DNA from 3 places in the Pradoshia sp. D12 genome. Region 2 is predicted to be linked to each of the others. Evidence: a T-box and tRNA genes for the amino acid it is inferred to sense, from the RefSeq annotation. Region 2 holds a T-box; the other regions hold tRNA genes.

Region 1 (2,246 bases), 660 kb from region 2:
CGAATCCTGTCTTCCCGACCATCTAAAACTTATGGGGCCTTAGCTCAGCTGGGAGAGCGCCTGCTTTGCACGCAGGAGGTCAGCGGTTCGATCCCGCTAGGCTCCACCATTATAAACTTTAATAGGATTCAATATTTGGCGGTGTAGCTCAGCTGGCTAGAGCGTACGGTTCATACCCGTAAGGTCGGGGGTTCGATCCCCTCCGCCGCTACCAAATAGGACCTTTAGCTCAGCTGGTTAGAGCAGACGGCTCATAACCGTCCGGTCGTAGGTTCGAGTCCTACAAGGTCCACCACTATATATGGAGGAATACCCAAGTCTGGCTGAAGGGACCGGTCTTGAAAACCGGGAGGCGGGTTAAACCGCGCGGGGGTTCGAATCCCTCTTCCTCCGCCATATATACCTTAAATACCTTGTAGTATATGGAAACAAATTATTATTGTCGCGGGGTGGAGCAGTCTGGTAGCTCGTCGGGCTCATAACCCGAAGGTCGCAGGTTCAAATCCTGTCCCCGCAATAAATGGTCCGGTAGTTCAGTTGGTTAGAATGCCTGCCTGTCACGCAGGAGGTCGCGGGTTCGAGTCCCGTCCGGACCGCCATTTATAAAATGTTAGCTCATCAGTAAGACATTGAGCAGCATCAGAGAAATACAAAGATACAAAACGGCTCAGTAGCTCAGTCGGTAGAGCAAAGGACTGAAAATCCTTGTGTCGGCGGTTCGATTCCGTCCTGAGCCACCATAACTTTAAAAAGACAATGCACGGCGGTTGTGGCGAAGTGGTTAACGCATCGGATTGTGGTTCCGACATTCGTGGGTTCGATTCCCATCAGCCGCCCCATAGAGTGCGGGTGTAGTTTAGTGGTAAAACCTCAGCCTTCCAAGCTGATGATGAGGGTTCGATTCCCTTCACCCGCTCCAAATTTTACTTCGGGCCTATAGCTCAGCTGGTTAGAGCGCACGCCTGATAAGCGTGAGGTCGATGGTTCGAGTCCATTTAGGCCCATATACCATTATTCCGTAGTAGCTCAGTGGTAGAGCACTCGGCTGTTAACCGAGCGGTCGTAGGTTCGAATCCTACCTGCGGAGCCATATTTGGGGAAGTACTCAAGAGGCTGAAGAGGCGCCCCTGCTAAGGGTGTAGGTCGGGTAACCGGCGCGAGGGTTCAAATCCCTCCTTCTCCGCCATTTGGCCCCTTGGTCAAGCGGTTAAGACACCGCCCTTTCACGGCGGTAACACGGGTTCGAATCCCGTAGGGGTCATAAAAACCATGTACATGATGTACATGGTTTTTTTATATATTATTTTAATAAATGAAATCTTAATTATTAAAACATAACTGCCAAAAGAGCTCAGTCCGTCAATACATTGTCTCCTAAACGCCTTATAAGAAGCAAAGGTAAAATTCTAATAACGGTTAAAGTCTAAAATAGAACGAGAATAAAGCCGAACTGATCATCAAGTACTTTTAAGAGGAATACCAAGTAAAATTTTATGATTTCTTTAGTAAGGATTATATCAACCAAATTGAAAATCTACTTTTACCTGTAATTTGAATAGATGTGTGAGTCAATTCTTGAATTTTTTCCCCATTTGGGAATTGGGGAAATATTGCTATAAGCCCTTCTCATTTTGTCCTATACTAATTTTACTGTTCGAACCTCCACTCCACCTAAATTAAGTATTAAATTCTGCTATTAAATATGCCTCACGATAAACCTTCATATGATCCATATATCAACATAAATAAGCAATTGAAGCTCGCATAGACATCTTCTTATAGTTTTCTGAGAGGGTATCATTTATTTAAGTCTTGCTTTAATCAGTAGATCCGTGAGACAATGGAAAGTAATTGTAAAGGTTTGTATTTAAAAAATTTCACGGATAATGTTCTCCTATAGAGAATATACTAATTCTTAAATCCTCAATAGATTATAAAGAAGCCTTCAGAAGAATTAACTCAACACAATCATCCTTTCCTCGATTGTATTTCCTAAAGTTCTATGTTGAAAGATATATTATATGCCAAAGTATCTAAGTTCCCTTTTTGGTCTTGAATTATGAGAATATTTTGTTTACTATAGATAAATACTATAATAAACAAATAATTTAATATTTTCTTACACAACTTTATTAAGTAAACATTTTAATTAATTAACTCGTTTTTGAGTGGTAGACCACTTCATTGATATTTTTCTCAATATAATGAAATATTTAACATAAAAATAATAGTATTTAAGTTTCTAT
Region 2 (2,246 bases):
ATTAAAGACCGGTTCTACAGAATTCGCCGGCAACTGTTTCACTGCAACAGCTGAAAGAGATGGAAAAAGATATATCTCAGTTGTGATGAAAGCAGACAGTAAAATGTCACGTTTTTCAGAAACTGAAAAAATACTTAACTATGCTTTTAATAACTTCTCCACAGAGGAGATTGTAGAAAAAGGATATCAAGTAAAAGGTCAAAAAACACTACCTGTTGCAAAAGGGAAAGAAAAGTCTGTAGCTATTGAGACAAACAAGGCAATTAACCTTATTGTAAAAAATGGCGAAAAGGAAAATCTTAAGACTAAACTAGTATTAGATAAGGACAAGCTTGATGAAGATGGCAACCTGGTGGCTCCAGTGAAAAAAGGAGATAAGGTTGGTTATCTAACTCTTGAATCCGACAAGAGTGATCTTGGCTTCTTAACAGAGGAAGGGCAAAAGAATATCAGCGTTGATGTTGTAGCTGCTGAAACTGTTGAAAAGTCAAACTGGTTTGTATTATCCATGAGAGCAATCGGAGGCTTCTTCGGTGATATGTGGGATAGTATCACTGGAGCAGTTAAAGGTTTATTCTAAAATTTTATTTTTATGATTGAATATAGTTGCGCGAAGAGTGTATGATAGTTAATAGAATATTAAATGAATAAACGAATAGCGTTGATGAGAACCAGTAATCAGAGTAGCATATCTGAAGAGAGCCAGTGGGTGGTGCAAACTGGCGATATCGTCTGATGAATCCATCTCGGAGCAGGATATCGAAATCTTAAAGGAGAATAAATATCCTCGGTTTTAAAAGCCGTTATCTTATGAGGTGGTAGGCATTTATATAAAATGCCTATAACTAGGGTGGCAACGCGGATAAAACTTCCGTCCCTTTTAGGGACGGGAGTTTTTTGTTTGTTTACAATAATTTAAAAGGAGGAATTTAGTATGCTTGATGTAAAACTATTGCGTGCAAACCTTGAAGAAGTTAAGGAAAAGCTAAAACACCGTGGGGAAGATTTGAATGATCTAGATAAATTTGAGGATCTCGATAAACGCCGCAGAGAATTAATTGTTGAAACTGAACAGTTAAAAAGCAGAAGAAATGAAGTCTCCCAACAAATTGCTATGCTGAAAAAAGAGAAAAAGGATGCCGATGCGTTAATTATTGAAATGCGTGAGGTTGGCGAAAAAATAAAAGGCTTCGATCAGGAATTGCGTACAATTGAAGAAGAACTGGATTCAATTATGATGACTATCCCTAATATCCCGCATGAAAGTGTTCCTGTCGGAGATTCTGAGGATGAAAACGTTGAGGCGCGAAAGTGGGGAGAAGTGAGAGACTTTGGATTCGAGCCAAAGCCACACTGGGAGATAGCTGCTGATTTAGGAATCATTGATTTTGAACGCGCTGGAAAAGTTACAGGAAGCCGCTTTGTATTTTACAAAGGATTAGGAGCAAGACTTGAACGTGCTTTAGCAAGCTTTATGTTAGATCTACACGTTGAAGAACATGGTTATACAGAAATGCTTCCGCCTTACATAGTTAATCGTGCAAGCATGACAGGTACGGGCCAGCTGCCTAAATTTGAAGAGGATGCTTTCTTAATTAACAGTGAGGATTACTTCTTAGTTCCTACTGCTGAAGTTCCAGTTACGAACTATCACCGCGATGAAATACTATCTGGTGATGAACTGCCAATAAGCTATGCTGCTTACAGTGCTTGTTTCCGATCTGAAGCAGGATCTGCAGGTCGTGATACACGTGGATTAATTCGCCAGCATCAATTTAACAAAGTAGAGCTCGTTAAATTTGTAAGACCAGAGGATTCTTATGAAGAATTGGAAAAACTAACAGGCCATGCGGAAAAAGTTCTGCAATTGCTTGGGCTTCCATACCGTGTGTTAAAAATGTGTACGGCAGATCTTGGTTTCACAGCAGCTAAAAAATATGATTTAGAAGTTTGGATTCCAAGCTATGAGACGTATCGTGAAATTTCTTCTTGCAGTAATTTTGAAGCCTTCCAGGCTCGTCGTGCCAATATTCGTTTCCGCAGAGATATAAACGCTAAGCCTGAGCATGTTCACACATTAAATGGATCTGGCCTAGCGATTGGACGTACTGTTGCTGCAATCCTTGAAAATTATCAGCAGGAAGATGGATCTGTATTAATTCCAGAAGCTCTTCAACCTTATATGGGTGGAAAAAAAGTTATCACAAAAGCTTAAGATGAAGAGCATTCACAAACTGCTGATATGG
Region 3 (2,246 bases), 1.8 Mb from region 2:
GGTAGGATTCGAACCTACGACCGCTCGGTTAACAGCCGAGTGCTCTACCACTGAGCTACTGCGGAATAATAGTATGGGCGACTCAAACTATCGACCTGACACTTATCAGGCGTGTGCTCTAACCAGCTTAGCTATAGGCCCATTATAATATTATTGGAGCGGGTGAAGGGAATCGAACCCTCATCATCAGCTTGGAAGGCTGAGGTTTTACCACTAAACTACACCCGCAACAATGGGAGGGCTGATGAAAAACGAACCCAAGAATGGCGGAACCACAATCAGATGCGTTAACCATTTCTCTCTAATCGCCATATTTATTGGCAGGGGCAGTAGGAATTGAACCCACACTGGAGGTTTTGGAGACCTCTGTTCTACCTTTAAACTATGCCCCTATTATAAATGGTGGAGGGGGGCAGATTCGAACTGCCGAACCCGAAGGAGCGGATTTACAGTCCGCCGCGTTTAGCCACTTCGCTACCCCTCCGATTATTTTGAGTGCCGGCAAGAGGACTTGAACCCCCAACCTACTGATTACAAGTCAGTTGCTCTACCAATTGAGCTACACCGGCATAATACTTAGGTAAGATTAAACATATTAAAACTTATTTTATAATGGTGGCTCAGGACGGAATCGAACCGCCGACACAAGGATTTTCAGTCCTTTGCTCTACCGACTGAGCTACTGAGCCAACTTCATTATGTAATGGCGGTCCGGACGGGACTCGAACCCGCGACCTCCTGCGTGACAGGCAGGCATTCTAACCAACTGAACTACCGGACCATTTATTGCGGGGACAGGATTTGAACCTGCGACCTTCGGGTTATGAGCCCGACGAGCTACCAGACTGCTCCACCCCGCGACAATGATAATTTGTTTCCATATACTACAAGGTGTTTAAGGTATATATGGCGGAGGAAGAGGGATTCGAACCCCCGCGCGGTTTAACCCGCCTCCCGGTTTTCAAGACCGGTCCCTTCAGCCAGACTTGGGTATTCCTCCATATAGGTTGTGTATCTTGTAGGACTCGAACCTGCGACCGGACGGTTATGAGCCGTCTGCTCTAACCACCTGAGCTACACCGCCAAAATCCTATTGGGTTTAAGTAATGGTGGAGCCTAGCGGGATCGAACCGCTGACCTCCTGCGTGCAAAGCAGGCGCTCTCCCAGCTGAGCTAAGGCCCCATATTTTTTAGAATGGTCGGGAAGACAGGATTCGAACCTGCGACCCCTTGGTCCCAAACCAAGTGCTCTACCAAGCTGAGCTACTTCCCGCAAAGGAATGGCGCGCCCGAGAGGAGTCGAACCCCTAACCTTTTGATCCGTAGTCAAACGCTCTATCCAATTGAGCTACGGGCGCATTCTTGCAAAAAACTAGTGCCGAGGGCCGGTCTCGAACCGGCACGGTAGTCACCTACCGCAGGATTTTAAGTCCTGTGCGTCTGCCAATTCCGCCACCCCGGCATATCACTTGGCATTGGAGCGGAAGACGGGATTCGAACCCGCGACCCCCACCTTGGCAAGGTGGTGTTCTACCACTGAACTACTTCCGCATATAAGTGCGGGTGAAGGGAGTCGAACCCCCACGCCGTAAGGCGCCAGATCCTAAGTCTGGTGCGTCTGCCAATTCCGCCACACCCGCATGTTTATAAATGGTGAGCCATGAAGGACTTGTACCTGTAATCCTCGAGCTTCTAATTGATTAATTTCAAACCCTCTCGTTGACTGCTTTATTATTTTAATCTGTATTTATCTATATTTCAATAAGAAATATATGGAAATATTAATTTATTTTTCTTCCCTCTATCAAAAAGATTAAACATCTATGAATTCATTTATCCTACACAGGAATACAGGTTCTTTTATACGGTGTTAGAGCCCTTGCTTATAGCTATATAAACAACTCAAGATCCTTAATATCCCTTTTATTTTCAAATTATCTTAGAAGACATAACTATCATTTTACTGTTTGAAACGGAAAGAGTGATATTCCTAGCACCATTAGAAATATAGATACCAATTCTAGTATAAAAAATCTCCTATCTTCTCCATTTAACTTTTGAAGATCTCATAAATTGAATTTTAGCTTTTAGAGATTTTTACTCGCTTTTCCAATTAACTTTTACCTACTTAACAATACCTTTAATGATTCTGATATCAAAAACCAAAAAGTTGCCGTGTATTTTCTTTAAAATATGTAGATATATTTAATTCATCTGGTCATAGATAATTGCTTTGAATATCTGTT

What was found. The T-box of region 2 lies ahead of serS (serine--tRNA ligase). A T-box ahead of a tRNA ligase gene usually reads a tRNA of that ligase, here a tRNA-Ser.
Region 1: it encodes a tRNA-Ser, which carries the amino acid that the T-box ahead of serS (serine--tRNA ligase) is inferred to sense. The anticodon was not compared.
Region 3: it encodes a tRNA-Ser, which carries the amino acid that the T-box ahead of serS (serine--tRNA ligase) is inferred to sense. The anticodon was not compared.

What each region holds. Positions count from the first base shown of each region.
Region 1 covers NZ_CP044545.1:3,294,914-3,297,159, reverse strand. The annotation lists tRNA gene F7984_RS15855 (tRNA-Pro) at 1-21, shown strand, start outside; tRNA gene F7984_RS15850 (tRNA-Ala) at 34-109, shown strand; tRNA gene F7984_RS15845 (tRNA-Met) at 138-214, shown strand; tRNA gene F7984_RS15840 (tRNA-Ile) at 219-295, shown strand; tRNA gene F7984_RS15835 (tRNA-Ser) at 304-396, shown strand; tRNA gene F7984_RS15830 (tRNA-Met) at 444-517, shown strand; tRNA gene F7984_RS15825 (tRNA-Asp) at 523-599, shown strand; tRNA gene F7984_RS15820 (tRNA-Phe) at 665-740, shown strand; tRNA gene F7984_RS15815 (tRNA-His) at 764-839, shown strand; tRNA gene F7984_RS15810 (tRNA-Gly) at 846-919, shown strand; tRNA gene F7984_RS15805 (tRNA-Ile) at 931-1,004, shown strand; tRNA gene F7984_RS15800 (tRNA-Asn) at 1,016-1,090, shown strand; tRNA gene F7984_RS15795 (tRNA-Ser) at 1,096-1,186, shown strand; tRNA gene F7984_RS15790 (tRNA-Glu) at 1,190-1,261, shown strand.
Region 2 covers NZ_CP044545.1:18,322-20,567, forward strand. The annotation lists gene F7984_RS00075 (serine hydrolase) at 1-580, shown strand, start outside; T-box leader at 653-882, shown strand; gene serS (serine--tRNA ligase) at 935-2,215, shown strand.
Region 3 covers NZ_CP044545.1:1,768,414-1,770,659, reverse strand. The annotation lists tRNA gene F7984_RS08650 (tRNA-Asn) at 1-65, opposite strand, end outside; tRNA gene F7984_RS08645 (tRNA-Gly) at 155-228, opposite strand; tRNA gene F7984_RS08640 (tRNA-Trp) at 319-392, opposite strand; tRNA gene F7984_RS08635 (tRNA-Tyr) at 401-484, opposite strand; tRNA gene F7984_RS08630 (tRNA-Thr) at 497-569, opposite strand; tRNA gene F7984_RS08625 (tRNA-Phe) at 614-689, opposite strand; tRNA gene F7984_RS08620 (tRNA-Asp) at 705-781, opposite strand; tRNA gene F7984_RS08615 (tRNA-Met) at 787-860, opposite strand; tRNA gene F7984_RS08610 (tRNA-Ser) at 908-1,000, opposite strand; tRNA gene F7984_RS08605 (tRNA-Met) at 1,011-1,080, opposite strand; tRNA gene F7984_RS08600 (tRNA-Ala) at 1,108-1,183, opposite strand; tRNA gene F7984_RS08595 (tRNA-Pro) at 1,197-1,273, opposite strand; tRNA gene F7984_RS08590 (tRNA-Arg) at 1,282-1,358, opposite strand; tRNA gene F7984_RS08585 (tRNA-Leu) at 1,377-1,462, opposite strand; tRNA gene F7984_RS08580 (tRNA-Gly) at 1,477-1,551, opposite strand; tRNA gene F7984_RS08575 (tRNA-Leu) at 1,559-1,640, opposite strand; gene F7984_RS08570 (hypothetical protein) at 2,206-2,246, opposite strand, start outside.